2 regions of the Zhongshania guokunii genome follow, and region 2 is predicted to be linked to the other one. Evidence: riboswitches for the same ligand, from Rfam matches in the RefSeq annotation. Region 2 holds a riboswitch; the other holds the start of a gene.
The links. Region 2 has a riboswitch for thiamine pyrophosphate ahead of thiC (phosphomethylpyrimidine synthase ThiC). Riboswitches for the same ligand answer to the same signal wherever they lie in the genome.
Positions count from the first base shown of each region.

Region 1: another riboswitch for thiamine pyrophosphate. It lies ahead of AB4876_RS03515 (TonB-dependent receptor); the one in region 2 lies ahead of thiC (phosphomethylpyrimidine synthase ThiC).

Region 1 covers NZ_JBFRYA010000002.1:180,462-195,285, reverse strand. The annotation lists gene AB4876_RS03550 (TPR end-of-group domain-containing protein) at 1-132, shown strand, start outside; gene AB4876_RS03545 (sodium/proline symporter) at 181-1,605, shown strand; gene AB4876_RS03540 (DUF3465 domain-containing protein) at 2,003-2,410, shown strand; gene AB4876_RS03535 (hypothetical protein) at 2,768-3,301, shown strand; gene AB4876_RS03530 (phosphotransferase) at 3,418-4,305, opposite strand; gene pnuC (nicotinamide riboside transporter PnuC) at 4,322-4,942, opposite strand; gene AB4876_RS03520 (YkoF family thiamine/hydroxymethylpyrimidine-binding protein) at 4,935-5,198, opposite strand; gene AB4876_RS03515 (TonB-dependent receptor) at 5,253-7,424, opposite strand; TPP riboswitch at 7,479-7,593, opposite strand; gene AB4876_RS03510 (hypothetical protein) at 7,746-8,951, shown strand; gene katG (catalase/peroxidase HPI) at 9,043-11,259, opposite strand; gene AB4876_RS03500 (alkaline phosphatase D family protein) at 11,700-12,809, opposite strand; gene AB4876_RS03495 (hypothetical protein) at 13,257-13,475, shown strand; gene AB4876_RS03490 (leucine-rich repeat-containing protein kinase family protein) at 13,537-14,778, opposite strand.
Region 2 covers NZ_JBFRYA010000005.1:123,707-138,530, reverse strand. The annotation lists gene AB4876_RS07425 (TonB-dependent receptor) at 1-89, shown strand, start outside; gene AB4876_RS07420 (tyrosine-protein phosphatase) at 171-1,067, shown strand; gene AB4876_RS07415 (thiazole synthase) at 1,089-1,886, opposite strand; gene thiS (sulfur carrier protein ThiS) at 1,998-2,201, opposite strand; gene thiO (glycine oxidase ThiO) at 2,231-3,295, opposite strand; gene thiC (phosphomethylpyrimidine synthase ThiC) at 3,537-5,432, opposite strand; TPP riboswitch at 5,546-5,656, opposite strand; gene AB4876_RS07395 (beta strand repeat-containing protein) at 5,902-9,294, shown strand; gene purT (formate-dependent phosphoribosylglycinamide formyltransferase) at 9,380-10,579, opposite strand; gene AB4876_RS07385 (phosphatidylglycerophosphatase A family protein) at 10,617-11,087, opposite strand; gene thiL (thiamine-phosphate kinase) at 11,100-12,074, opposite strand; gene nusB (transcription antitermination factor NusB) at 12,095-12,592, opposite strand; gene ribH (6,7-dimethyl-8-ribityllumazine synthase) at 12,706-13,167, opposite strand; gene ribBA (bifunctional 3,4-dihydroxy-2-butanone-4-phosphate synthase/GTP cyclohydrolase II) at 13,193-14,323, opposite strand; gene AB4876_RS07360 (riboflavin synthase) at 14,348-14,824, opposite strand, start outside.

The sequences.
Region 1 (14,824 bases), on a different contig from region 2:
TACTTTACTCACGCCGTGGCGCAGTCTGAATCATATCGAGAAGAGCTGTATCGCGATCCCGCACTGTCTGAATTGCGAGAGCATCCGTTATTGATTGAGTTGCTGGCCCCAACGGTTGAGCACCCTTCATAGGCTTAACTTTTTTCGCCCACTCAAAACCAAAATAGTTTGGATCTGAATATGGTAACTGCTTGGAGTTTCGCGGCCTTTTTAACTTTTTTTGTATTAATTGGGTTGTCGTCAGTTTTTTTAAGTAGGCATCACAGTAGCGACTATTATCTGGCTAGCAATTCGGTTCAGCCGTGGTTGGTAGGCTTGTCGGCGGTGGCGACCAATAACAGCGGCTATATGTTTATCGGCGTTATTGGCTACACCTATACCGTGGGTTTGTCGGCATTTTGGGTTATGGCGGGTTGGATAGCCGGTGACTTTATTGCCTCCCAATTAGTGCACAAACGGCTGCGGGGCATGACCGAGAGCAGTGGCGAGCTCAGTTATATTGGGGTGCTCAGTAATTGGACTGGCACAAGTATGGGGCGCTACCAAAAACTCGCCGCCCTCTTGTCTCTGGTTTTGCTCCTTGCCTATGCTGCCGCGCAATTACTGGCGGGGGGCAAAGCCCTTCAGGCCTTGTTTGACTGGCCACGCTGGGCAGGCGCTGTTGCCGGTTCGGTATTAGTCGCAGCCTATTGTTTAGCGGGGGGTATTCGCGCTTCCATCTGGACGGATGCGGCACAGTCAGTGGTTATGATAAGCGCAATGGGTGTTTTACTTTGGGTGGCCATAGCCGCTCTGGGTGGTCCGGTTGCCACCGTTGATGCGCTATATCAAATACCTAATTATATGAACTGGTTTCCCGAAGACCTCGCCTTTCCAGGTGCGGCTGGGGCGATACTGTTTGCGCTGGGTTGGCTGTTTGCTGGTTTTTCGGTGGCGGGCCAGCCTCACGTGATGGTGCGCTTTATGACCTTGGCTAACACAGGCGATATGAACCGAGCTCGAGTTTGGTATTATCTGTGGTTTGTTGCCTTCTATCTGATGGCGACAGCGGTTGGTCTATTGTCGCGAATTTATCTGCCAGAAATTGGCAACTTTGACGCAGAACTGGCTTTGCCAACTATGGCTCAGCAATTACTGTCGCCAGTTATGGTTGGTCTTATTTTAGCGGGGATATTCGCGGCGACGTTATCGACTGCGGACTCGTTAATACTTAGCGCCTCAGCGGCGCTGACCCACGATCTTGCTCCTAAAAACATCGAGCGCCCCGTACTCATCAAATTAGCAACTTTCGGCGTTACTCTTTTTGCGCTGGGTTGGGCATTAATCAGTGCGCAAACTGTGTTTGGTATGGTGGTCATGGCGTGGTCTGGCTTAGCGAGCGCATTTGTTCCGGTGTTAGCAATACTCATTAGTGGCCGTCGTCCGAACGAGAGCACGCTGATTGCGGTGAGTGCCGTTGGCGTACTAACTGCTCTTCTGTGGCGTTATTTTGATTTGCACAATATGGTGTACGAAGGCTTCCCGGGTATTGTTGCGGGTATTGCTACCTACCCAATTGCTCAGTTTATCGGGGCTGGTATGAAGAAGGATAAAAGTAACCGCTAGCTCAGAGTGTAGCTCGAGAATGTATGCTGCCGATATAGCCTTGTTTATAGTGTTCTCGAGATCCCCGCTTTTGCGGGGGTAACGATAATTGCGCTGATGGTATTGCGCAAACGAACCCTATCTTTTTTATGCCATCTATATGACCCTCCGATAGCCATTGCATGAAAATGGCAACATCTAACTAGATCAAACTACTTCCTCATCGATTTTGTCAAATTGGCTGTTAAGTGCGCCTTAGAATTGAGTGCGATATAGAAAGGTGCTTTTAGATTAATTTTTTCTTAACCGAATGAATTCAACGAAATGAGACGCAAGAACACTAGGTAAGTGAGATTATCTGCTTAACTAAAGGATGAATGGCTCGCTTTATTCAAGCGTTTGTAGCCTCAGGGATGATATGAAACTTACCTTGATATTATTGGTATGCTCAGTGGTATTGATAGGCGTGTCGAAAAGTAAGCTCGTCGCCGCGCAGGGCATACTTGTATCTGGCAATCAGGTGGCAATGATGTATGAGGAACAAGTACAGCATGCGATCGTGGAAGGCGCGGGTACGATAATCGAGATTTTACAAAATAAGCCACAGCAGCGTTTTATAGTGCGATTGGCAAATAGCCAGATTATACATATTGTTCACGATACCGAGCTTGCTGCGCCAATTACGGAACTACGGGAGGGCGATATCATTGAATTTCGGGGTAAGTATGAATGGACAGAGGAAGGCGGAAGGTTAACCCATACCTATTTTGACAACAATGAAGAACAGAGCGGTTGGTTGCGTTATCACGGTGAGTTATTTCAGTGATATAGCGTCAATCACGTTAAAAAGGCGAACTATTATTTAGAGACACATGCCACTCATTTTTTTGGTGAGTATTATTCCCCTTTCAAGCCCACCTTCTCCTTACAAGCTCATCAGCGAAGCTTGAAAATCTCCCACATAAAACTCAAAGAAAAGAGATTGAGTAATAGGCGATTATTAATGGCGGGTTGCGCGCGATTTTTGAGATGTTTCGCACACTTACTGTTAGCTTGTAAATATATTATTAAGACCTGCCCAAATCTACCTAAGTTATTGTTGTGGTAGTAAGTATCTAGGTTGCGATTTGAGTGGTTTAAAGAATTAATAAATTTTTATGCGCAACATTACGTGGAGAACATAATGAAAAGGAAGAACGCCAAAAAACTTGCTGTAGCTGCTTTGTTGACGTCATTGTCATCGTCAATCATTGCCGAACCCTTGGCCCCAGTGCTTAGTCTATTAGGTGGAGTGGGCGGTGGCGGTTTGCCTGGTTTAGATTCTCTGCCGCTAGATCCATCAGCCTTATTAGGTGGCGGCGCAAATTTGCTTAGTATCGGCGATTTGCCAGTCACACCGGCTGATCTACTCAGCCTGACGGAGCTCATACCTCTGCAAGCCGTTACCGATGCGATTGCAAATACAGGTTTGCCCTTGGACTCAGCGATAGCAATGGTCGGTGGGGTTGCCGATTATAATTCGCTCCCCATTAATCCGTTTTCACTGTTAGCAGGTGGTGGTTTGGGCGGCGTACCTGCAACCCCAGCGTTATTATTAGGTGGTGGATTGCCTGGTCTTGAATTAATTCCAGTTGCACCGCTAGCACCGATTCTGGGCGCTGGCCTGCCGAGCATTAACGCTCTACCATTAGATTTACTGGCTATAATTCCAATTTAGTAAACACAGGTCTGCACTTTAATTCCTTGTTTGAGCAGGCCGGCGCCATTAGCACCGGCCTGCGTTGCTTTATCGGCCGCAATTAACTTAAGCGAATATTAAAGCGTTTTGCTGTGCTAATTTGTGTGCGCTATGTTTAGCAGTAACGCCGATGATGAATCAATTTGCTCGGCGATCACCTGGCTTACTAGGTTTTTGTCCATCGCTCCTGCCGACCATTGCACCGCGTACCACAGCGCCGTTAAATAACAGTAAACCAGCTGCCAAAGATAAAGCCGCTGCCAGTCAAGTGCATTGGCAGGTCTACTGAGATAGCTCGTTAGTAACAGCTGCTGCTGTTGCTGGTTTAGATTTTGCCCTTCTGTAATAACGGCGAGATCATAAAATGGGTCGCCCATTGCGGCGTACTCCCAATCGATGACATAAAGTTTTCCATCGCTAGTTGTAATTAAATTGTCGGCCAGTAAATCATTGTGGCAGAGGCAGTTGCCTTCGCTAAGCGCGCTAGCTTTATCTATAGAGACGTGAATCCTTTGGTGCAGGGAATGCAGTTGTTTGATAAAGCCCGCATTACTATCGCTCTTTATGCCTCGCCAGTAATGTGCAATTTTATCGGCAATGATTAAGTGCGCATCAATCGGTGGTAGCCGGTGTATTTTTTGTAAGTGCTGCGCTAATTGCGCTAGGTTAGTTGCGCTGCTATTCCAGCTCTCGCCACGTATAAAGCGGCTGACCATGTATTTATGTTGGCGGTCGTAATGGATGAGTGGCGCGCAGAGCCCTGCTTTACCAGCTAGGCGCAAAGCTTGGTGCTCTGCGTTGCGGTTTAAATTTAACGCGCTGCTGTGTGCGGAGTTGATGCGCAATACTACGTCGCCGCCTGCCGTAATTAACAGAAAGCTTTTATTGGTTAAACCGCCGGTAATTGCGCAGCGCAGCGTGGGTTTTGTAGCACTCCACAGCGGCCAGTCGGCGGGAATAATATCAGTGACGATTTTGTTCATAGCGCTGCTACCATGGCTAGTTCAGCCGCTGCTGGCGCTGGTAGATCGCATACCACTGGAAAAAACCAATCACGACTAATACCACATACATCACAAATAATAAGGCGGTGAGGTAGAGCTCTCGGTCTATATACAAGTACACCGAAGCGGCGTCGATCACCAGCCAGTATACCCAGTTTTCTAATACTTTTTTGGTCACCATATAGGTGGTGATCACTGCACCCCAAGTGGTGAAAGAATCGAGATAGGGTAGGGCGGCGTTGGTATTATGATGCAGGCCATAGCCAAAGCCGACACTCAGTGCGCAGACGGCTAAAATTACTACGCAGTGAGTTTTTAAAGACCAGCAATGAATTTGTAATTCCTGCTGCTTATCGCCATGTTTCCGCCATTGCCACCAGCCATACACCGCCATGACCAGATAGAATATCTGCAGGGCAGATTCCATTAATAAGCTGACATCCCAAAACAAGAAGACGTAAATAGCGGTGCTAATAAATGCCGCATACCAACAGCTTATTTTTTCTTTCATGGCGAGTAATAAATACGCCAAGGCCAGCACCACGGCAAGCAGCTCCCACATCGACATCGCGATAAAGGCATTGCCAATGGCGTTGAGCGTTTCCTCGTTAAGCATTGTTAGTTACTGGGCTTAAATCGCCGTCGATAAATTTACAAACAAAAATAGCGCGACCGTGCTTTTCATAAGAGATCCGCATTTCTTGTTTAAGAATATCCATCACCAAATCGTAGTCGCCAAAAATCTGGGTGCTCATGGTGTTGGTGATCACCTGCAGCGCGGCGTGGCTGTTAAGGCGATCAATAAAATTTTGAATACTGGGTATGTATTCCTCTTTGAGCGGATACATACTAATTTCAACAGAGAGTTTCATTGTGCTTGCTCCACATTCAATGCAAAAAAGGGCGGTTATAGCCGCCCCGTGAGCCTAAAAAGTATAGCTGGCCGAGATGCCCGCTACCCGTGGCTCGCCAAACTGGTAGTAGGCTTCTGGCGCATAACCGTTGGCTGGGTTATTGCCAAATTGATTGCTAAAGTAGAAACCGCGAGTTTGGTAATCTTCGTTGCTAAGATTGCGTCCCCACAACGCAACATCCCAATTGCTGGAGATATAGCTTAGGCGCGCATTGAATAATTCGTAGCTGCTGGATTTTTCATTGTGGCTATTAGAAAAGTAAAACTCGTCCTTGCCTTCAACTTCTAAACGCAAAATAAGATTTGGCAGTAGCGCGAGTTCGGTGCCGACAAAAAATTGATACTCTGGTGCGTGAGCTACCTCGCGGCCATCGAGGTCTACCGGCGCAAGCACCACACCGTTCCAGTCGTCTTTGGCATCGACATGGGAGGAGCTGGTGAAGCCCTTAAACTCGGCGCTAAGCCAACCCGCGGCGGCAAATAATCTAACGCGCTCGCTGGCCAAATAATTCAATTCCAGTTCTAGGCCTTGAGTTGCTCCACCCGCGGCATTGGTTAGGTAATCGTCGAAGGAAAAATTATTGGGATCGAAAATAGATTGCTTCGCTTGGACATCGCTGCGATCTTGATAAAAAGCTGCAATTTGCGCCTGCAGACGGCTCTCAAACCATGTGCCTTTGATACCAAGCTCGTAGTTAATCATGTGCTCGGTATCAAACTCGTACATATCACTGTTGATGTCTGCGTTGGTGGTTGATGCCGAGATGATTTTTCCATTGATACCGCCAGATTTATAACCGCGAGAAATCGTGCCGTAGATCAACTTGCTGTCGGTGTAGCGGTATTCCAAGGTGAGGTTACCGCCCCATAAATCTTCGTTATTGTCAGAGTTCACCGCGAGCGAGTCGCGGTAATCGGCATCGCGTTTTTCTAAGCGCAGACCACTTACTAAATCAACTTTGTCGCTGAGGCCGCTACGCAATTGGCCGTAAACCGCCATATTGCTAGTTTCAAATTGGCTGGTAAACGCGGGCTGCGCGATTAAGTCTTTGTCTTTAATCCGCAGCAGCGTTTCTTCTTCGCTGCGGAAGTAGCTGCCTACCACCCAGCTCGTGCTGCCGCCAAACAGCGCTGATTCTGCCGTGGAGATAAAGCGGAAATCGGCGCTGATATTGTCTTTGTCGCGCTGATAGTTGTCCGCTGAACTGTATTCATCGGCGTGAAAGCCAATATAGCTCCAGTCTTCGTCATAGCCGTATTCCGTCTCTGAGGTGGCCATGCTTAAAACGGATTCCACGCTAAATAATTCATTGCCAGACCACAGCGCGGCGACGGAGGCAGCCACAGTTTCTTGGCTGTCGCGGCCGGGCTGGTCAGATAGGGTCTTGCGGCTATTGTCTAAGGTGAATACATCGTAGCCATTGTCGGCATCGATATAGAGTAGTGATAAATCCAACTGCAGATCGTCGTGGGCCTGAATATGCAATTTGCCGCGCAGCACCGATTCGTCGATATTATTGGTGTCGTCGCGGCCTAAATAAGTGTTTTTAATATAGCCGTCGGACTGCTGATTTTGTGCCGCGACTCGGTAGCTCACGGTATCGCTGATCGGACCGCTGCCCACCAGTGATAAAGTGCGACCATTGTATTGTGTCACTTCAGTCGCCACCTTGAACATCGGCGCTGTTGTTGGTGCTTGGCTGCGCATGGTAATTAGCCCCGCGAGGGCATTGGCGCCGTACACAGTTCCCTGCGGGCCGCGCAAAATTTCAATTTGAGCGATGTCCAAGGTGCTGGCCGCTAGGCCTAGGCCGGTAAAGTCGATGCCGTCGATAATAAGGCCAACCGAGGGGTTTACTGGGTCTATAAACTGGCTGCGTTCTCCAATACCGCGAATTTGGAAGAAACGGCCCCGCGAGGCGCCAGCCGAGAAATTAACGTTGGGGGCGAGATTGAGTAGCTGTTCAAGATTAGTTGCGCCGCGAGCATCGATAGTGGCCTGATCAAACACGCTAACGCTGCTCGACAGATCGAGTAAACGAGTGTCGCGAAATTGGCTGGTGACGATTATTTCTTCGACGCTATTTTGCTTAGCGGGGATTTCGGCATATGCGGCGCCCGCCGTCATGCAGCCGGCAAGGCTCAGTGCTTGCGCAAGGGTGTTCGATTTACGTAGATACTTCATGGTTCTCTCTCGAAGGAACAGCTGTGAAAGAGACCCGGTGTGCGACGTGAAGAGGATTGTTGAATTACCTATTCCTACGCCGGTATTAACCGGATCAGGTTCAAGGGTTTGCGCATTGGTATATGATCGCCAATAGCATCTCAGGCCGAAGCCACCCCTTAGGTTTTGCGGGCCAGATTGTAGCAGAAATGGCTTTAGCTCGAAATCAATACTTAGTGGCAGTTTCGCTATATTTAGACGCTGTTTGACCAATATAGGGCCAAAACTGGTTTAATATGGGGGTGTAATGCCTCTGTGGAAAGCGAGTAAGAGCGACAGCCTATGAAACTGACAGCCCTGCAAACCTACAATATTGAGAAGGCCTTAACGAAGGGTAAGACCATAGAGGCGATTCGCATTTACCGTGAAGCAACAGGCTGTAGCTTGGTAGAGGCTAAGACGGAAATTGATCGCCTCAAGGCGGTGCTTAAAGTCCAAAAGCCCTGGTATTTTAAAGACGAAAATCTAGACGCTAAGTCAGTGTCAGAAGAGCACGCGCCAAACAAGGCCTTGCGTATGTCTACGGTCTTTTTTGTTTTTATTGTGGTCGACCTTATTATTTTTGCGGGCCTTATGTACTTTAAGGTATTTGACAGTGACGCAGCGCTTGCGCCCGTAGCGCGCAGTAGTTCGGCGCAAGCATTGTTGCCGCAAGCTAAAAGCAAGGGCCGTGCTAAGCGGATTGAATTGCCGAGCGTGGTCGACGCGAGCAGTTATTCTGCGAATTTGGCGCCCGATGAAAATTTTAAATCGCTTTATAAAAATAAAATTAATAGTGCGGTGTATATAAGAAGAAAGTCGTCCTCTGCTAGCAGCAGTTACGACGACAGCCTGCTGGAGCGCAAAATTAAATCGGCGCGCAGTTTACTGGCTGCGCAGCGTAGCGCGCCGGCGGGCCAGCCCATCAATAGTATTGCTCGCAGCGCAAAGCGTCCCGAACTCGACGGTGTAATGAGTGATGGCGAGTGGTCTGAGGCCAGCCAAATTGTGGTTGATGACGCACTGCAATCGCGGCTGTATTTACAAAGTGATGGCGAGTGGTTGTTTATTGCCTGTGACGTACCGGAGGAGCGCAGTGCCAAGGGTTACGATCAGTGCCGTATCTATTTTCACGCGGGCTTGTTGGCTAAGTTAGTGAATGAGCGTATTCACATTGGCCGCAGCGCAGGCCTTACCAGTATTCGCCAAACCCAATTTAAGTGGCAGGGCGAAGCCCCGAAAACAAATGATGAGCGTTGGAAAAAGTATTCGATTAGCGATTGGGGAGTTTACCAATACGCGTACGGGAGCTCCTCTATGGTATCTGGCCACCGCCAGTATGAAGCCGCTATTCATCTAGGTGAAGCGGGTTTACACGCGGGGGTTCCCTTCACCCTTTACGCCGAGATCGAAACTGATCCTCTCAAGGATGAACAGGGCAAATTTGTTGAGCGGCGATATTTAGGCGAGCTGGGGAGCAGGAGCAGCCCAGTGTGGATGGTGTTTTAAATTATTACGTGGCGACTTAAGGTGTGTGGGCCACGAGGGGGAATACAAGCGCAGCGTATCAACGCTGCGCTTGAACAAGGCTTATTAGCAACTAGGCTAGATCGAAGCGATCTGCATTCATCACCTTGGTCCACGTTGCCACAAAGTCGTGAACAAAGCGTTGCGCCGAGTCAGCGCTGCCATACACCTCTGCGATTGCGCGGAGCTGAGAGTTAGAGCCAAACACGAGGTCGACACGGGTGCCGGTCCACTTCAGCTTGCCACTTGCGCGGTCGCGGCCCTCAAATACGCCGTCGTCATTGCTGCTCGCCTTCCAAGTGGTATTAATATCCAGCAGGTTAACGAAAAAGTCGTTGCTCAGCGTTTCGGGGTTGTGGGTAAACACACCGTGCTGGCTTTGACCAACATTGGCATTTAAGACCCGCATACCACCAACTAGCACCGTCATCTCTGGCGCGCTTAAGGTTAGTAATTGTGCTCTGTCGATTAGCAGCTCTTCGGCGGTCACGCTGTACTTGGCCTTGAGGTAATTGCGGAAACCATCGGCGGCGGGTTCTAGCGGCGCAAAAGACTCGACATCAGTCTGTTCTTGACTGGCGTCGCTGCGGCCTGGGGTAAACGGCACTTCAATACTGTGTCCCGCGGCTTTGGCGGCCTTCTCAATTGCGGCGCAGCCACCGAGCACTATCAGGTCGGCAAGAGACACCCGCTTATTGCCAGATTGGCTGCTATTAAATTTGCTTTGCACGCCCTCTAGCGCGCTTATTAATTTTGCCAATTGCGCAGGCTGGTTCACCGCCCAGTCTTTTTGCGGTGCCAATCTAATACGGGCGCCGTTAGCGCCACCGCGCATATCGGAGCCTCGGAACGTCGACGCCGAGGCCCATGCGCCGCTGACTAATTCGCCAACCGACAATCCGGTGGCGAGGATGTCGGTTTTAAGGGCCGCGACATCTTGCTTATCAATTAGCTCATGATCGATGGCGGGCACTGGGTCTTGCCAAATTAATTCTTCGGCGGGGACTTCGCTACCCAGATAGCGAACCGCAGGTCCCATGTCGCGGTGAGTCAGCTTGTACCATGCGCGGGCAAAGGCATCGGCAAACTCTTCTGGATTTGCGTGGAAATGCTGGGCTATTTTCCGGTAGGCGGGGTCTTCGCGCATCGCCATATCGGCGGTCGACATTATTGGCGCATGACGCTTTGCGGGGTCGTGGGCATCGGGCACGGTCGTTTTCGCGGCGGCATCGGTCGGTGTCCACTGCTGGGCACCGGCGGGGCTCTTGCTTAATTCCCACTCGTAGCCAAACAGGGTATCAAAGTAGCTGTTGTCCCACTGGGTTGGCGTTGGTGTCCACGCGCCTTCAAGGCCGCTGGTAATGGTGTCGCCACCCTTGCCGCTGCCCATGCTGTTAATCCAGCCTAGGCCTTGGGTTTCAATAGGCGCTGCTTCGGGCTCGGGGCCAACGTATTTTTCTGGGTCGCCAGCGCCGTGGGTTTTACCAAAGGTGTGGCCACCCGCTGTTAAGGCTACCGTTTCGTAGTCGTTCATCGCCATTCGGGCAAAGGTTTCCCGAATGTCGCGGGCTGAGCCAAGGGGGTCGGGTTTGCCATTGGGGCCTTCGGGGTTGACGTAAATTAGCCCCATTTGCACGGCTGCCAAGGGGTTTTCAAGGTCGCGATCGCCGCTGTAGCGTTCGTCGCCCAGCCAGTCGCGCTCGGCACCCCAGTTTATATCCTCTTCTGGTTCCCAAATATCGGCGCGGCCGCCGCCAAAGCCAAAGGTTTTAAAGCCCATGGTCTCTAGCGCAACATTGCCGGTGAGCACAATCAGGTCTGCCCAAGAAATTTTGTTGCCGTATTTCTGTTTAATTGGCCACAGCAGGCGCCGCGCCTTGTCGAGGTTGCCGTTATCTGGCCAGCTATTGAGCGGGGCAAAACGCTGGGCACCGGCGCCAGCGCCGCCGCGGCCATCACCAATACGGTAGGTGCCGGCGCTGTGCCACGCCATGCGAATAAAGAACGGCCCGTAGTGGCCGTAATCGGCTGGCCACCAGTCTTGTGAATCGGTCATCAGGGTCGCGAGGTCGTCTTTTAAAGCTTGTAAATCGAGCTTCTTGAACTCGTCGGCATAATTAAAACCACTGCCCAAAGGGTTGCTCGTAGGGGAGTTTTGGTGAAGTATTTTTAGGTTTAGTTGTTCTGGCCACCAATCTTGGTTTGCGGTGCCGCGGTCTTCTGCTTTGGTACGTGAGCCGTGCATAACGGGGCATTTTCCGCTGCTGCTAGTGTCATTATTTGCACTCATATTTCTCTCCGTTGGTATCTGCTTATCGATCACTACGTAAAAATTAGTAAAGGCGATTCTGCTGAGTACTTTGGTATCGGGCAGATTCGCGCATCAAGGGTGGCGTGGCTCTGCATTGTCGGAAACCGAAGCTTGCTCTAATTTATACTCTCATTGGACTATTACAGGAAATTGCATATTCTTAGTACTTCGATAGTTTTTATGTATGGCCAGCTTCTAGTCTATGACCTATTACGTATAGCTGAGTTTCTGGCAATGTCATGTATTTGACTAGAATGTCGGCAAAGGAGTGAATTATCTGGCTCAGGTTTACCTATACAGCGTGGGGCGCGGTTTTACGGAAAACGAGGTGGGGTTTTCCGCAGAGTACTCCGAGTAGCAGGAGATCTGCGGAGTGCATAACAGACAATGGCTTCGGTAATGACGAGTATTAGCGCCGATTACTCATCGAGTGGAACTTGCTTAGGCACCCTCAGCTCACTAACCATTAACTTAATCTCTTCTAGTACTGCGCCTTTTACATCGTGCAGTTGCAACTGCAGTAGCGCGTCGTCGCCTTGGCGCTCAATTTGAATAGAGCCAAAGTTATCGATGGGGAAATTGTTGCCCGTGGTGCGCAGGCCATTAGGTTCAGCAGCTGCGGGGCTATTGGCGCCTAGTGCCGAGTTCAAACCGCTGGCGGTGATTTCGTAAAGTGGATAGGCGAGCACACCGTCTAATTTTGAAATTTCTGCTAATTGGCGATCACCGCTAACAATAATCGCGCCATTGACGCCACTGGTCTTAAGTAGATCAAATAGACGCTGACGCTCATTAGGGAAATTGGCCCATTTGTCGTCACAATGCTCGGTGGGTAGGACCTGAATGCTACTGGCTATTATGCGTAAATCTGCGGGCTTCTTGAACTCTTTCCACAGCCATTTCCATTGTTCTTCTCCTAAGATAGTTGCGCCTGCGGCAGTGTTGGTTATAGATTCACAAGTAGGTGGCTTTAACTGTTTTGCTAAAGAGCTACGGTAGCTGCGGGTATCTAACATAAGGAACTGCACTCGGAGCCCGCCGATGTCGCGATACTGGGCGTGAAAGATGCCGCGCTCTTCGGTATCGCCAATGCTATCGAGTTCAAGGCCAAAGAATTCAGCAAAATAGCGACGAGACTCAGTTAGATACGGGAAGTTGGCGTTGCCGCCGTCTTCCCCATAATCGTGATCGTTCCAAGTCGCGAAGACATCAATACCTTTTGCCATACCAAAGCGCTGTAATTCTTTCATTTTTCCTAAGTCGCGATAGGCTTTGTTAATCCGCTCCGGCAGCTCAGTACTTAAGTAGGGTTCAGCGTCGGTGTACACATTGTCGCCAAGGAACATAAAAACTTGAGGCTTTTGGGCCAGCACAGATTGCCATACGGGTTGGGGTTGCCACTGCTCAAGGCTGGCGCCAAAGGCTATGCTGGCCTTATGGTGTATGTGTGTAAGGGAATAGCCCGCAGCGGACAAGGGGAGGCAGATTACCGCGATGAGTACAATTAAGTGTCGAGATACAAGGTGCATGGATACTCCTGCCCTAGTGAAAGAAAGTAGCGGCGCGTTCGGCGGGCTTGCATGAATAATGACCAGCAGTGCTGATTTGTTAATTCAGCGCCGCCTAGCAATGGGCGCCTACAGCTAATGGACAGCATAAATCATGCCGCGCAAGCCAAATCATATATTTCGCGTTAATTTCTTATGTAGGGAATTTTCGGTGAAAGGCAGGATAGTGATGCAGCACAGGCCTTTAGAGCGTTTGCTTAGAAAATAGGTTTTGCGAATTTTTAGAAAGTCATAATGCCTGGTTTTGATTTAGTCCCCAGTTTGGAGCATTACAGCTTGGCAGAAAATTTGGCTTGCGCACGTTGATGGCGCGTTAGCGAGGCGGTTTGCAATTCCACGTAATGGAACTAAGGTTAGTAGGCACAGTCAGATACCCCGTTCGTTTCCTTAATAGATAATCGAGATATTATGAAACAGATTTTGATAGCAACTTCACTAGCCGCTTTTGCGATATTGATAATCGCATGTTCAGATGATAAGGCCGCCGCTCCCGCTGCGAAACAAGGCTCCACTGCAATTAGTATCGATACCGGCGAGGGTTCTTTTGGTTTTAAGAGTGATAGCGATGGCGAAAACACTTCGCTAACAGTAGACGCTGATGGCGATAGTGGCAAAGGCAAAAAATAGATTTTATATTTAAAATAAATTTAGGGAAGGTCACGTATGTGGTCTGTCCTCAATTTTTGTGCTATTGATAGCACGCTTGTTTTAATTTGGTGAACTGTTCAGTGCGCCTATCTTCTTCTGCACAAATACTTAATAGATCGTCAATAAAATTGTGTAGCGCACGGCGCTCTACGCATTGGATTTTTTCTTGCTGCTCGCTATTTAACATGTGATACATAGATGCCGCACCAAAGTCGCCAAACAAAATATCACCGTTGTTATCAACTAAGGTGTTATGGGCGTATATGTCGCCGTGGCAAATCTGCTGTGATTGCAGGTGGCTGAGTACCGAGCTCATTTGTGTCACAATTTTTGTGATTGTAGTTATTGGCAAAGAAAATTCTTTGGGAAAGGTGTCGCGGGTGCAGCTAGTAAAGCTGGGCGGTAGGCCGAGGTTTTTATAGCTAGCTGGGATAAGTTTCATTATTAATGCTAGGCAGTCAGCCTCATTAACTTGGGCGAGTGGCTGCACTAAATTAGGGTGACTCCCCGCTTTTAAACAAGCGCGTAGCTCGTCTTGTGGGTAACCGTCGCTCGTAAGCACGCCTTTAAATATCTTTACCGCGACCTCTTTGGGAAAGTTATCTTGGGCGGTATTCCACGTTGCCTTAGAAATTAGTCCAGAGGCGCCCTCGCCAAGTATGTTTTGCAGGGTATAGCGAGATGAAGCGACTTCAGTGACCGCCGCCGCGCAGGTGTTGGACTGACTAAAAGGATTGCCAGCAAAGGCCAGCCAAGCTAATTTTGGCAGTGCGAGCAATTGATCGGGGAAGGCGCTTAGCTGATTAGCCGAAATGCGAATTAACTCCAAGTTCTGGCACTGCACTAAACTCTGGGGTAGCTGTTTTAAGCGATTGCAGGCCAGCAGTAGCTTTTGTAGTCGCGGCCGCTGCCCTAGTGCCTCGGGCAGGGTCTCTAGTTGATTATCCGTTAAGGTTAGCCAGCGTAATTTTGGCGGCAGTGCCCTGCCAGAAACGTGTTTGATTTGGTTGGATTTAAAGCCCACCATTTCTAAGTTTTCACACTGACCAAGCACTTCGGGCAGGGATTTAAATAGATTATTGGAGGCAAAAATGATTTTCAGCTTTCTGAGTTGGGTGAGCTCGTCGGGCAGGCTGCGCAATAAATTATTGGAAATATCGAGTATTTCTAAGCTATCTGCCAAATTGAGAATCTCTAAAGGGAGTGACTCAAGTTTAGCGGATAGGCTTAGGCGCTGAATGCCGGCTAATTCGCCGGATTTTAATTGGGCAAGGGTATGCAAGGTATCTAGTCCACGATGAGTGCGCTATTAAGCGCTTGAAGCCTAC
Region 2 (14,824 bases):
CCGATGTGCGCTACGCCAGCAACGGCACCATCAACCAGTCAGAAAGCTATGGCCGCCGCTATTTGCTAGGTGTGCGCCTGCATTTTTAAGTGCGGTTCAAACGGTGGTGCAGAACCGCACCACCGTAAAATTGATTTTCCAAGCCATTAATTAATTCAGGAGTTCAACCCATGAAAATCCAATCTCGCGGTATTGCTCTCGCCATTAGTGCACTACTCACATTCAGCGCAGCGCCATTTTTACAGGCTGAAACCCAAACGGCGCCACAAACCAAAATAGACGATTCCTCGCGCCTACTCCCCCTCGAAGGCGGTTCCAATTTTAGAGACCTCGGCGGCTATACCACCGCCGACAATAAAACCGTGCGCAGCGGCGTATTATTTCGCTCCGGCACCATGAGCAGCCTTACGTCCGCCGACGAAAAAACCTTAAACAAACGCCATTTTAAAACCGTGGTTGATCTGCGTTCACAAGAAGAGCTAGCGCTTTACCCCAACCGCTGGGTGAGTCACAACCCGTCAATTAGCTATATTAACCACCCTTATAGCGTCGCCGAGATGAAGTTAAATGCACCCGAAGGCAAAAACAAACCTATCGGAATAGAAGGCTTTTACGGCAATATTTCTGAGCTATACCAGCCGCAAATGAAAATGTATTTCCAAGAATTGCTAAACAACAACACGCCATTGGTGGTGAATTGTTCGGCAGGGCAAGACCGCACTGGCTTTGCCTCTGCCCTCTTGCTTAGCGCGCTGGGCGTGCCACGAGAGACAATTGTTCAGGACTATTTACTGTCTACCCAATACCGCCGGCCAGCCGTAGAGCGGGGCGATGTCGATTTAGAAGCCGCCGCCAAAACCAATGCCTTCGCTAAAATGATGCTGCATTACAATAAAAAAGAGAGCAAAGGCCCGATGCCACTCATCACCGCCGACGGCACACCGTTTATCAACATTGCCTTTGCGCATATTGAGCAGAAATATGGCTCAGTCGAAAATTATTTAGACCAAGCGCTTGACGTAGGTCCCACAGAAATCAACAAACTCAAGACACTGTATTTACAATAATCCCGCTCTAGCGCAGCGGTATTATTGCTGATGCCAGAAAGGCATACCCAAGGTTGGGGTGGATGGCGAAGCGGTTTGTCGCTCTGGCATTGCCCCCGCCAAGGTGGCTTGGCGGCCCGCCGCAACGGCGTCGCGAAAGGCTCGCGCCATCAATACCGGATCCCCTGCCTGGGCAATGGCGGTATTCAGCAGAATACCGTCGTAGCCCAATTCCAAGGCCTGCACCGCGTGGGAGGGTTTACCAATACCGGCGTCGACAATCAGCGGCAGCTCAGGTATCCGCTCGCGAATGGTTTGTAAATTATAGGGATTCATCAAACCCCGCCCAGTGCCAATTGGCGAACCCCAGGGCATCAAAACCTGACAACCGGCATCGCGCAGCCGTTGGCAAACGACCAAATCATCAGTGCAATAGGGAAACACCTTAAAGCCGAGTTTTATTAACTGCTCGGCGGCCTCCACCGTGCCCAGTGGGTCGGGCTGTAAATTATAATCATCGCCCACCACTTCCAATTTTAACCAATCAGTTTCAAACAACTCCCGCGACATCTGCGCCAAGGTCACCGCTTCTTTCACACTGTGGCAGCCTGCCGTATTCGGCAATAAGGTTTTATTCAAACTTTTTAACTGCTGCCAAAAACCCTCGCCACCGGCTTCGCTCGGCGACTGCCTGCGCAGCGACACGGTAATAATCTCCGAACCCGAGGCAGTAATCGCTTCGCGCATTACTGCTGGCGAAGGATACAGCGCGCTGCCAATTAAGAGGCGGCTGTGGAAGGTCTGTCCGTAGAGGGTCAAGTTGTCTTGATTTTGCTTCATTGCTAATTCCTGCTTTACGCTCGATGGGAGACGGGAGAGGCTAAAAAATTAAAACCCGCACTAATCTTTTTCCTTTGCGTCTCCCATCTCCCGTCACGCTTCTCCCGTCATTCAGCCGCCTTGCACTGGCGCTAATACATCCACTTGATCACCGGCATTTAAACGTAAATCCCCATACTGTGATCGCGGAACAAAGTCGCCATTTATCGCTATCGCAATTTTCTCGCACTCAAAGCCCCATAGCGGAAGCAGCTCAGCTAGCGCTAAATTCGCATCGCATTCACGGCGTTTGTTATTCACACTAATTGAAATCATTTGGGCACTCTATCCATCAATTTTTCCACTTATACCGTAACGCTATTTTCGGTTTGTTCCGCCAGCATCGCCAAAGCATTCTCCGCTAACTGGGGGCTAAGCAAGTAGCCGTGGCGGTATAAGCCATTCACCGTTAACAAGCCCGCCTCGCAGTTCAGCACTGGCAAATTATCGGGCATCGCCGGGCGGCAGTGGGCAAAGGCGTGAAGCAAGTTCGCCTCGGCAAAACCGCTGTGCACACTGTAAAGCGCAGACATTAATTCTAGGGTCGAGCGCACGGTAACGGGCTGCATAGCTTCACTTTCAATTTCCGTCGCGCCAATCACATAGCGATTGTTTGGGCGCGGCGAAATATACAATTTATAACGCGGGTGCATCAGCCGCACCGGCCGCTGTAAATTCACTTCCGGCGCGTGTACCCACAACACTTCGCCGCGCACACCGCGCAAGCCTGGCAACTGAGCTTTAGCACCAAGACCACGGCTGTCCACCACCCAATCAAACGCCAAGGTTTCATTGCTCAAAATAATACGCTTGGGGGCAAGACTGACGACCTCACTATATTCAAACCACTTGCCACCCAGCTTAGTGATCGCCGCCTCTAAAGCCGCCAACAAGGCCCCATTATCAAGATAGCCTTCGTCGGCAAGAAACAGACCCGAGCTATAACGTTCGGCCAATTCCGGCTCCAAATCTCGCAAACGCATGCGATCGATGCGCTCAACTCTGTCGCAATGATCAGGGACTTTCGCCTGTAACTGTTGTTCAAAATGTCGCAAGCTGGATTTATCCAAATCGTGGGCCACCACCACACTGCCATCCATGCCGTAACTAATACTTTGCCCAGTTTGCTGTTCTAATAATGTAATCTGCTCCGGCCACCAGCGCAGCGCCATCAAACCCCAGTCAAACACCTGACGCTCGGCACTGGCCACTTCGCTATAAGGCGCCAACATCGACGCTGCCACTCGCGCAGCACTTAACTCGCCAGCGCGACTACCGCGATCAAATAAACTAACGCGGTGGCCAAGCTGAAGTAATTTCCACGCGAGGAGGCGACCGAGGAGGCCTGCACCGGCTACCGCGATATTCATCGCTGAATGCTGGACGGAAGACGGAAGACGCTAGTACCGCGTAATGCTGGACGGGAGACGTTAACTCCGCGTAACGCTGGACGGGAGACGGGAGACGCTAAAGCAAAATCGTTGACTAACTCCCGCCCTGACTTATAACTCACTTGCGTCTCCCGCATTGCATCAAACGTCTTTTGCATCTCCCGTCTCCCGTCTAGCATCTTGCGTCTTGCATCTCCCGTCTCCCGTCACGCGTCTAGCGTCAAACCTTCTGATATATCTCACTACCCAGCTCTTTAAACTCAGCGGATTTTTTCTGCATCTCTGCTTCCAGTTCATCCTCTTCTAGTTTGGCGGCGTAGTCGCGAACGTCTTGGGTGATTTTCATGGAACAGAATTTGGGGCCGCACATGGAGCAAAAATGCGCGACCTTGGCCGATTCTTTGGGCAGGGTTTCGTCGTGGTAAGACCGTGCGGTGTCGGGGTCTAAACCGAGGTTAAACTGATCTTCCCAGCGGAATTCAAAGCGCGCCTTGCTCAGAGCATTGTCGCGTAATTGGGAGCCGGGATGGCCTTTGGCCAAGTCTGCGGCGTGGGCAGCAATTTTATAGGTGATGATGCCGGTTTTTACGTCATCTTTATTGGGCAGCCCCAAGTGTTCTTTGGGGGTGACGTAGCACAGCATCGCACAGCCATACCAGCCGATTTGGGCGGCGCCAATGCCCGAAGTGATGTGATCATAGCCAGGGGCAATATCGGTGGTCAGCGGCCCCAAGGTGTAAAAAGGCGCTTCGTCACAGTGCTTGAGCTGCTCGGTCATATTCTCGTGAATCATTTGCATGGGCACGTGACCGGGACCTTCGATCATCACTTGCACATCATGTTTCCACGCGCGTTTAGTTAATTCACCTAAAGTGCGTAGCTCGCCAAACTGCGCTTCGTCATTGGCGTCTGCCACCGAGCCAGGACGCAGGCCATCCCCCAAAGAGAAGGACACATCATAGGCCTTCATGATCTCGCAGATGTCGTCAAAATGGGTGTAGAGAAAATTCTCTTTGTGGTGGGACAAACACCACTTCGCCATGATCGAGCCACCACGGGACACAATGCCGGTAACGCGCTTGGCGGTCAGCGGCACATAGCGCAGCAACACCCCCGCGTGAATTGTAAAATAATCCACGCCCTGCTCTGCTTGTTCAATTAAGGTGTCGCGGAAAATTTCCCAGGTCAAATCTTCGGCCACGCCGTCGACTTTTTCCAGCGCCTGATAAATCGGCACTGTGCCCACCGGCACCGGCGAATTGCGCACAATCCACTCACGGGTTTCGTGAATATTTTTGCCGGTGGACAAGTCCATCATGGTATCTGCGCCCCAGCGAATACCCCAAGTGAGCTTGGCCACTTCCTCTTCAATAGAGGAACCCAGCGCCGAGTTACCGATATTGCCATTCACCTTCACCAAGAAGTTACGACCAATAATCATCGGCTCTAATTCAGGGTGATTGATATTGGCGGGAATAATCGCACGGCCACGCGCCACTTCCTCGCGGACAAATTCCGGCGTAATTTCCTTTGGAATACTGGCGCCAAAGGCATTGCCGGGATGCTGAAAACCCAGTTCCCCTGGCAGCTCGCCCGCCTCTTTGGCGGCGGCTAAGGCCATGTTTTCGCGGATGGCAATATATTCCATTTCCGGGGTAATAATGCCCCGCCGCGCATAGTGCATTTGGCTGACATTTTTACCGGGCAAAGCCCGACGGGGATTGCGTTTTAAATCAAAGCGCAATTGCTGCAAGCTCAAATCTGCTGCGCGTTTACGGCTGTACTCGGAACTATCGCCGGCAAGTAATTCGGTGTCATTGCGATCGAGAATCCATTGATCGCGAATCGGCGCCAAGCCTTTGCGAATATCAATATTGGCTTTGGGGTCGGTATACGCGCCCGAGGTATCGTAAACCCGCACCGGTGGATTTGGCTCTAAACGCGTGCTGCCATCTCTGGCCTGCACTGGGGTCGCTGTTAACTTGATCTCGCGCATAGGCACTTGAATATCGGCGCGACTACCCTGCACATAAATCTTTGACGAACCCGGTAATGGCTCAACTGAGGCGGCATCTACTTGGGCGGTATCGCGGAGCAGTGGATAATCAGAACTCATGGTTTCCCCTTTTGCGCGCAGCACAGCGCACGTCTTTGATTCGACTATTTTAAAAATAAAACCAAAGAAGGAGATTCAGATCGGCTCAGTTTGCCACAACGCAGAGGGACCTCTGCTGAGAAGATCTTGTTTCCTACGCTGGCATTATCCAGATCAGGTCTACGGGATTCGAAAACGATCTCAGCCATTGCGTATTTCATACGCGGGCACCCCGACAAGAGTTGCTAGTGTAGGACGCATACAGGGGGGATAGCAAGACTATAAAAACTAATTACAGGATTAAAACCCGCGCCTATTTATATTTCCATGCAATATGCCTATCATGCTTATTGCAAAAAAAGCTTGCACCCATTGATGGGGCTCGCCTTCCGATTCAAAATCTGTAAGTAACAGATTTAAAATTTATTATTATAATGCGCTGCAAAGGATTGCTGGGCTTACTCCTCTGCGTGCACAAAAGGAACTTGCCATGCTCGGTATACTTAATCGTTACAAAAGAACGATCTTCAGCTCTTTTTTGTTCAGTTTAATCGCGCTACTCGGCGCTTGCGGTGGCGGCAGCAGCTCTTCTGGTGGCCCCTCCGTCACGCTAAGTTCACTCACAATTACTCCCCAAACGAAGCAGTTTGCCGTGGGCACCACCGAGCAATTCACTGCCACCGCGCGATACTCCAACGGCGCCACCGAAGATGTTAGCAGTCGCGTAAACTGGCTTAGCGCCGACGCGACTGTTGCAAGTATTAGTCCCGCGGGCTTGGCTAGTGGCCTAAGCAAAGGCAAAACCACTCTAACCGCAAGCTTCCAAGGAAAAACAGCCTCTACCGCTAACGACGGCATAACAATAAGTGATGCCTCAATGACCGCACTGCAAATCAGCCCCCAAGACACAAACATCGCAAAGGGCTTAAGCAAGCAATACAGTGCAACAGGCATATTCTCCGATGGCAGCCATCAAGATGTCAGCGCCACCGTCCAGTGGCTATCCAGCAAGCCCAGCATTGCGACGATTTCAGCGAGCGGCCTAGCCACGAGCAAAGCCGTAGGCACCTCGCTTATCTCCGCCAGTCTTGGTAATTTCACCGACAGCGCAAACTTGGTCGTTGGCGCCGCAACTTTACAGCAAATCGAACTTTCACCGGCTAGTGCCATCATCGCCAAAGGGTTATCAAAAAAGTTTACCGCTACCGGCGCATACTCTGACGGCAGCCGCACCGATATTAGCAACAATGTAACTTGGCTATCTGCAGACACCACGCTCTTAGCCGTTGACAGCAGTGGCTTAGCAACAGCAAAAGCGATCGGCGACCCGATCGCGCTCACCGCCACACTGGATGGCGTAACGGCGTCGGCAGCCGTCGAGGTTTCCGACGCCGTATTAACGGGTCTTGCCGTAAGCCCGGCTACCGCGAGTATTCCTAAAGGCCGCAACCAACAGTTTGTCGCCACCGGTAGCTATTCTGACGGCAGCACAGCAACCATTACCAACGCCGTTAACTGGACAAGCGCCGACACCAGCGTAATTGCAATTGATAGCCAAGGTCTGGCTAGTGCGCTCAAACTAGCGAGTGACACAGTGATTACGGCCAGCACAGAAGGGCTGAACGCAACCGCAACAATGAGCGTGACGCCAGCCGTTTTAGACAGCGTTGAGGTTTCACCAAGCAATACCATTACCCCTAAAGGTACCTCGCAACAATACACGGCAACAGCAATTTACAGTGACAATAGCAATTTGGATGTCACGACCACAGCCACTTGGCTGTCGTCAGACCGAAGTGTTGCCGACATCAGTAACGTTTCTGGCAACCAAGGCTTTGCCATCGCCCGAACCCCTGGGACGGTAGAAATTAGCGCGAGCCTCGACGGCAAAAAAGGGCAAACCGAACTCACCGTATCGGAAGCCGAATTGCGTGCAATACAAGTCACACCCAACAACAAAAACTTAGCCAGTGGCTTTCAACGCCAATTCACGGCCACAGGTTTCTATACCGATGGCAGTAATAAGCAGATTAATGAATTAGTCAGCTGGGAATCCAGCAATAGCAGCATCGCATCTATCGACAATAGCGAAGGCAAAAAAGGCCTCGTGCAGGCCGCCGACACCGGCACCGGTACAGTCAGCATTCGTGCCTTTTCCGGGGAAATTTCTGGCTTTGCCTCGCTCAATATTAATGCCGCGAGCCTGCAATCCATTACACTGAGCCCAACAAATGAGTCGGTAGCAATGGACCCCGACACCCGCCTAGCTTTCTCGGCAAGCGGTAGCTTTTCCGATAGCACTCAATTAGATATTACTCAGCAAGTAACGTGGTCTTCTAGTGATGATTTAATTGCATCCATTAGCAATGTAGACGGCGATAATGGCCAAGCAACGCCTGTAGCAGTCGGTAGCACCGAAATATCTGCCACACGTAACACGATCAGCAATAAGACTACGCTGACAATTACCGCAGCAGTCCTTGAAGAAATCACCGTGACACCAGCTAGCGCTACCGTCCCCGCCGGACAACAACAGCAGTACACCGCCACCGGTAGCTACTCCGATAACAGCACGCAAGATATCACCCAAACCGTAAGTTGGAAGACCGACGACCCATCTGTTTCAATCAGCAATGCAGCAGGATCAAAGGGACTCGCCACAACGACGGCAAGTGCTGCTAGCAAGCAGATTAAAATCAGTTCAGCATTAGATGAGCTCAGCTCCAACAAAGCCAATTTAATCGTGACCTCGGCAATCCTAGATAGCATCGCCATCACCACCCAGCCCGCAGGAATAAACGAAACTCCGGCTGGCAACGAAGTGCAATTTATTGCCACAGGAACATTATCTGACGGATCGACCAGCGACTTGACCCAATCAAGCAGCTGGACTGTGCTTGAAGAACTGCCGAGTGAAACTGATGCCAATGTTGGCGATATTAGCAACACCGACGGCAGTAGAGGTCTACTTAGTACCTATAGCAAAGGAACAATTAAAATTGGCGCAACATCTGGTGAAATCAGCGCTGAACGCGACTTAACGGTGACAGACGCAGTATTAACAGGACTGAGCGTTTCACCACAAACCGTTGCGATTCCCCTGAACACCCAACAACAGTTTAAGGCGACTGCGCTCTATTCTGACGGCTCGACTAGCGACGTCACTACGGCTGCAGACACCGCGTGGCTAAGCAGCAAAACCGACATTGCCACCGTGAATAATACAAACATGAAAGGCCTCGCTATATCGCAGGGCAAATCAGGCTCAAGCGACATTAGCGCCAGCTATTTAGGCGAAACCGCTACCGGTGTATTAACCGTTAATCCCGCGACACTGGTTTCAATCAGCCTGGAGGATTTATCCAATCTTCCGGTTGGCGCGACTCGGCAATTAACTGCCACCGGCCATTACAGTGACGAGAGTAGCAAAGAAATCACCAGTCAAGTGACATGGTCGAGCTTTAGCGGTAATGCGATTATAAGTAATGCCAACGACTCACGCGGCTTGGTTACTGGCGTTAGCGTTGGCACCGACGTAATTAGCGCCCATCTCAACGGAATAACCGCAAGCGGCGAACTCGATGTCACCGAAGCCGTCTTGGCAAGTATTGAGGTAAGCCCTAAAGATACTAGCGCCGGAGGCAATAGCACGGTGCAATATAAAGCCACGGGCATATACACAGATAACTCCAGCGTAGACCTGACTAAGCAAGTAACCTGGGGATCGAGCAATACCAATGTGGCCACAATTAGTAATGCCGCAGAACAAAAGGGATTGGCGCAAACGAAATTCCAATTTACAACGGCCAAAACAGATATTAGTGCCGTGCATACGCCAAGTAATATTGTTGGCAAAACCAGCTTGACGGTTACCGCCTTCTAAGCGCTGCTCAAAAATCAAAAAGGCCCCGCATGGTTAACCATGCGGGGCCTTTTTGATTGAAACGCAAACAAGCTCAAATCGATATCTATAAACTTACCGTCAAGGCTTCAACCACTGCCAAGGCCTTGGCTCGGGCCTCGTCAATATCGCCGCCGCGAGCAAGGGCTACACCCATGCGACGTTTGCCGTCCACCTCGGGTTTACCAAATAAACGCAGCTGGGTGTCAGGTGCATCTAAGGCGTGGTCGAGATTGCCAAAGCGCACACGACTGGATTTGCCGTCGACTAAAATAACCGCCGACGCCGAGGCGCCGTGCTGCTGAATATTGGGGATGGGCAGGCCCAGTATGGCTCTAACATGCAGGGCAAACTCTGAGAGGTCTTGAGAGATTAATGTTACTAAGCCGGTATCGTGGGGCCGAGGCGAAACTTCGCTGAAGATCACCTCGTCGCCTTTGACAAAAAGTTCTACGCCAAACAAACCCCAGCCACCTAGTGCGGTGGTGACTTGCTCAGCCATGTGCTGGGCGCGCTGCAAGGCGGTCTCAGACATGGGCTGCGGCTGCCAAGACTCTTGATAGTCACCGTCTTTTTGGAGGTGACCAATTGGCGCGCAATAACTGGTTGCGGTGTCTACGCCGTCGCTGCCGCGATGGCGAATGGTGAGTAAGGTAATTTCGTAATCGAAATCGACAAAGCCTTCCACAATCACTCGGCCTGCACCGGCACGGCCGCCCTCTTGGGCATAGGTCCACGCCGCGTCGATTTCAGCGGCGCGACGCACCAAGCTCTGCCCCTTGCCCGAGGAGCTCATGATGGGCTTGATCACACAGGGCAGGCCAATTTCCGCCACGGCGGCATCGAACTCGTCTTTGCTGTCGGCAAAGCGGTAGGCTGAGGTGGGCAGTTCGAGCTTTTCGGCTACTAAGCGCCGAATGCCTTCGCGGTTCATGGTGAGCTGGGCGGCGCGCGCGGTGGGCACTACGTTATAGCCTTCGCGTTCTAAGTCGATCAAGGTGTCGGTGGCGATGGCTTCAATTTCCGGCACGATATAGTCTGGCTTTTCCAGCTCGATCACACGGCGCAATTCCGCGCCATCGAGCATCGAGAAGGTGTAACTGCGGTCAGCCACTTGCATCGCCGGCGCATTCGCGTAACGGTCGCAGGCAATGACTTCCACGCCCAAACGCTGTAATTCTATGGCAACTTCTTTACCGAGCTCACCGGCACCACAGAGTAAAACTTTACAGCTGCTATCACTAAACGGCGTGCCTAAAGAAACCATGATTATCCTCGTAAATGCTTAAAATTTAATTTTTGTACTAACTCAACACAAACAATAATTGCAGCGTTAGATAGGCGTAAACACCCGCCAGCACATCGTCGATCATAATACCGAAGCCGCCGTGCACCTTGGCATCGAGCACCCGTATTGGCCAGGGTTTCCAAATATCAAATAGGCGGAATAATGCAAAGCCGAGTGCGATCCACCAAATATTCATGGGCACCATAAACAACGCAATCCACAAGCCGACAAACTCGTCCCAGACTATGCCGCCGTGATCGTGCACGCCCAGAGCTTCGGCGGTAGCGCCGCACAGATATACGCCTAGAACAAAAGCTAAGATCAATACCACCACATAATAGACGGGTGGCAAAAATTGCAGAGCATACCAAAATGGCAGCGCCGCGATTGTGCCGAAGGTGCCTGGCGCTTTTGCTGCTAGCCCGCTGCCAAAACCAACAGACAGCAAATGCACCGGATTTTTAAGCAGTGATACAGGTATTTTCATTATAGTTACGACTCAAAAATGTTGGTAGCCGGCCGCAGGAGCAAACACGCCCCCGTCAGCCCTGTAACAAGTGAGACCCTCACCCGCTTCAATGTATCCAATCTCGCTGATGTTCAAATTTAACTCAGCACTGAGCCTTGCCACTACCTCGCGATGCTCGGCCGGCACGGTAAAGCACAGCTCGTAATCGTCGCCACCGCTGAGCGCAAATTCAATAGCTCGCTCGGCGCAGGTTTCAGTAAGCGCTGGCGATAGCGGTAAATTGTCGGTATGCAGTACTGCCGCCACGCCGCTAACACTAAGAATATGACCGAGATCTGCCGCCAAGCCGTCGGACACATCAACGGCTGCCGTTGCAAGGCCTCGCAATTTTTGACCAAGTGCCAAACGTGGTGTCGGCGCGTGATAGCGGTCTAACAACGCTTGTTCTGCCGCACTTAATTCGTGTGCAGCTTTATTAAGGTAATCCAGCGCCGCGCGCGCATCACCGAGCTGACCCGAGACATAAATAATATCGCCAGCGCGAGCGCCACTGCGTAATATCGCCGCGCCGGCTGGCGCCGAACCCATCACCTGCAAGCTGAGACACAGCGGCCCGCGAGTGGTATCGCCGCCCACCAGCGCAATATCATATTCGCCTGCGGCGACGATCAAGGCATTGGCAAAACTGGCCAACCAGGGCTCGTCGACATTCGGCATGGTTAAGGCCAATGTAAAACCAAGGGGCGTCGCGCCACATGCCGCCAAATCGCTAACACAGACCGCTAATGCGCGGCGGGCGAGCATGTCTGATGGGTAATTTTGAGGGAAGTGTATCGACTCAACTAAAGTGTCTACCGACACCAGCAGCTCATCACCAACCGGCAGTGCTAGCACCGCGCAGTCGTCACCGATGCCACAGCGCACCGGCGAGTTAGGCTGGGCAAGCGCTGCGGCCGCGCCTGCCTTAAAGTAATGCTGGATTAATTGGAACTCAGACGTCGGCATAGTCTTGGATGAGCGCCGATTTACTCAGCGTCGCTTGGGGGGCGAGGAGATTTACCTTTTTCTGCGGCAACTTCTACTGCCCGACATTCCGTTGCCACTTTATCTAAAATACCGTTTAAATAACGGTAGCCATCGGTAGCGCCAAAGCGCTTACCTAGGTTTATGGTTTCGTTAATGGCCACTTTATAAGGCACATCAATGCGGCGCAGCAATTCAAAACTGCCCATGCGCAACAGGCACAACTCGATGGGATCGAGATCGCTGAGTTTGCGGTCCAGGTGTTTTTCAAACAGGCCGTGCAAATCGGTAAGCTGAGCGGGAATGCTATGCACCAAGTCGTGGAAGAACTCGGTATCGACATTGGTCATGTCGTAGTCAGCTTGAAATTCAGCTTCAATAACACTCAAGGCTTGGCCAGCCATATGCCATTGATACAGTGCTTGCATCGCGTAGTGGCGAGCCTTGCGGCGGCCTGCGGCAAGCTGGTTGTGGGACGGACTCTGCTGACGATTAGCCACAAAAAATTACTCATTCACAGTGGATAAAACCACATTTAAAAAACCGCGCCACCGCTTACCAGAAACTGAATGGGCGACGCGAAAATCACTTACCAAAACAAAACATTTAAAACTTAAAGCTGCTTAAGCAGGCTAACCATTTCAATGGCAGACATCGCCGCTTCTTCGCCTTTATTGCCCGCCTTGGTGCCGGCACGCTCAATAGCTTGCTCAATGCTGTCTACCGTCAACACGCCAAAAGACACTGGCACGCTGTATTGCATAGAAACCTGCGCCAAGCCTTTAACACACTCGCCGGCAACGTATTCAAAGTGCGGAGTGCCGCCGCGAATAACTGCGCCAAGGGCGATAATGGCGTCGTAGTTTTTGCTGTCGGCCACTTTTTGGCAAACCAGCGGAATTTCGAATGCACCGGGGGCGCGCACAATGGTGATATTGTCTTCAGACACACCGTGGCGGCGCAGTGAGTCGATGGCGCCTTCCAGCAAGCTCTCAACCACAAAGCTGTTCCAGCGGCCCACAACAATCGCGTAATTACCGCCAACCGCGGTGAAAGTACCTTCAATCGTTTTCATAGTCGTTCCTTAAGGTCTTAATTAATTAGGCTTGGCCAACGTCTTCGGGGCCGACAAATTCAACTACTTCCAGGTCGAAACCAGAGATAGCATTGTATTTAACCGGCGCGCCCATTAGGCGGATTTTACCCACGCCCACATCGCGTAATATTTGTGAGCCCAGGCCGATATTAAAATACGTCGTTTGGTATTGAATACTATCGCCCTGCAGTGGTGGCTTATCACCTTGCGCTATACCTAGATCAGCCAATATCGACTCTGGCGTTTCGCGGTGGGCAAGCAACACCACTACACCACCATTGGCCGCAACGGTAGCCAAACTGCGGTGCATATTCCAACCGGTGGTAGATCCAGGGGGCTGCGTCTGCAGCAAGTCCCGTACCGAGGAACCTAAGTGCACCCGCGCAAGGGTTGGCACCGAGGCGTCAATAGCCCCTTTTATAATCGCAAAATGAATTTCACCGGCGACCGAATCTTTATAGGCGTGCAGTTCAAAATCGCCAAAATCGGTAGCAATAGTGCCACTGCTGATTTTTTCAATAGTTTGCTCATTCAGCACCTGGTAGTGAATGAGGTCGGCGATGGTACCCATTTTTAAATCGTGCTCGGCGGCGAATATTTCTAAATCTTCCCGGCGCGCCATGGTGCCGTCTTCGTTCATGATTTCGCAAATCACGCCTGTTGGCTCAAACCCAGCCAAGCGCGACAAATCACAAGCGGCTTCGGTGTGACCGGCGCGGCTTAAGACCCCACCAGGCTCAGACATCAGCGGAAAAATATGACCCGGCTGAACAATATCGCCGGCAACCGCATTGCGGGCTGCGGCAGTGCGTACCGTATGTGCGCGGTCAGCCGCCGAAATACCAGTGGTCACGCCCTTGGTAGCTTCAATCGACAGGGTAAACTTGGTGCCAAAACCCGAGGCATTGCGATCGACCATCAGGGGCAGATTCAGCTGTTTGCAGCGCTCTTTAGTCATCGGCATGCAGATCAAGCCGCGACCGTATTTGGCCATAAAATTAATATCCTGGGGACGCACACACTCCGCCGCCATCACCAGGTCGCCTTCGTTTTCGCGGTCTTCGTCGTCTAACAGAATAACCATCTTACCCAGACGGATGTCCTGAACCAGTTCTTCTACTTTGCTAAACGCCATAGTCATTGCCTTTATGTGCGCGCTTTATTTGCGCGCTGTCAAAAACCCATTTTCTGCCAAGGTGGCCATCGACACGCCTTTTGCGGCCGAGCCCTGTGCCTCACCACTCTGCGCTTGCAATAAGCGCTCTAAATAGCGGGCTATAACATCCACTTCTAAATTCACTGCGGCGCCGGGCCGATAATTCTGAATAATCGTTTGCGCCGCCGTGTGCGGTACGATATTGAGATCAAACACCCGATCTTCAACGCGGTTTACCGTTAAACTTACGCCATCAACGCAAATAGAGCCCTTAGTCGCGATATAGCGCGCCAATTCTGGCGGCGCTTCAATTCGCAGCCGCACCGAGCGCGCATCTTTTTCGCAGCTCACTATACGGCCCACCCCATCAACGTGGCCACTCACAATATGGCCGTCAAAACGGCTACTCGCTAGCATGGCCCGCTCTAAATTCACCGCCTGCCCTACTTTGGCGTGCACAAAGCTACTGTGAGCGAGGGT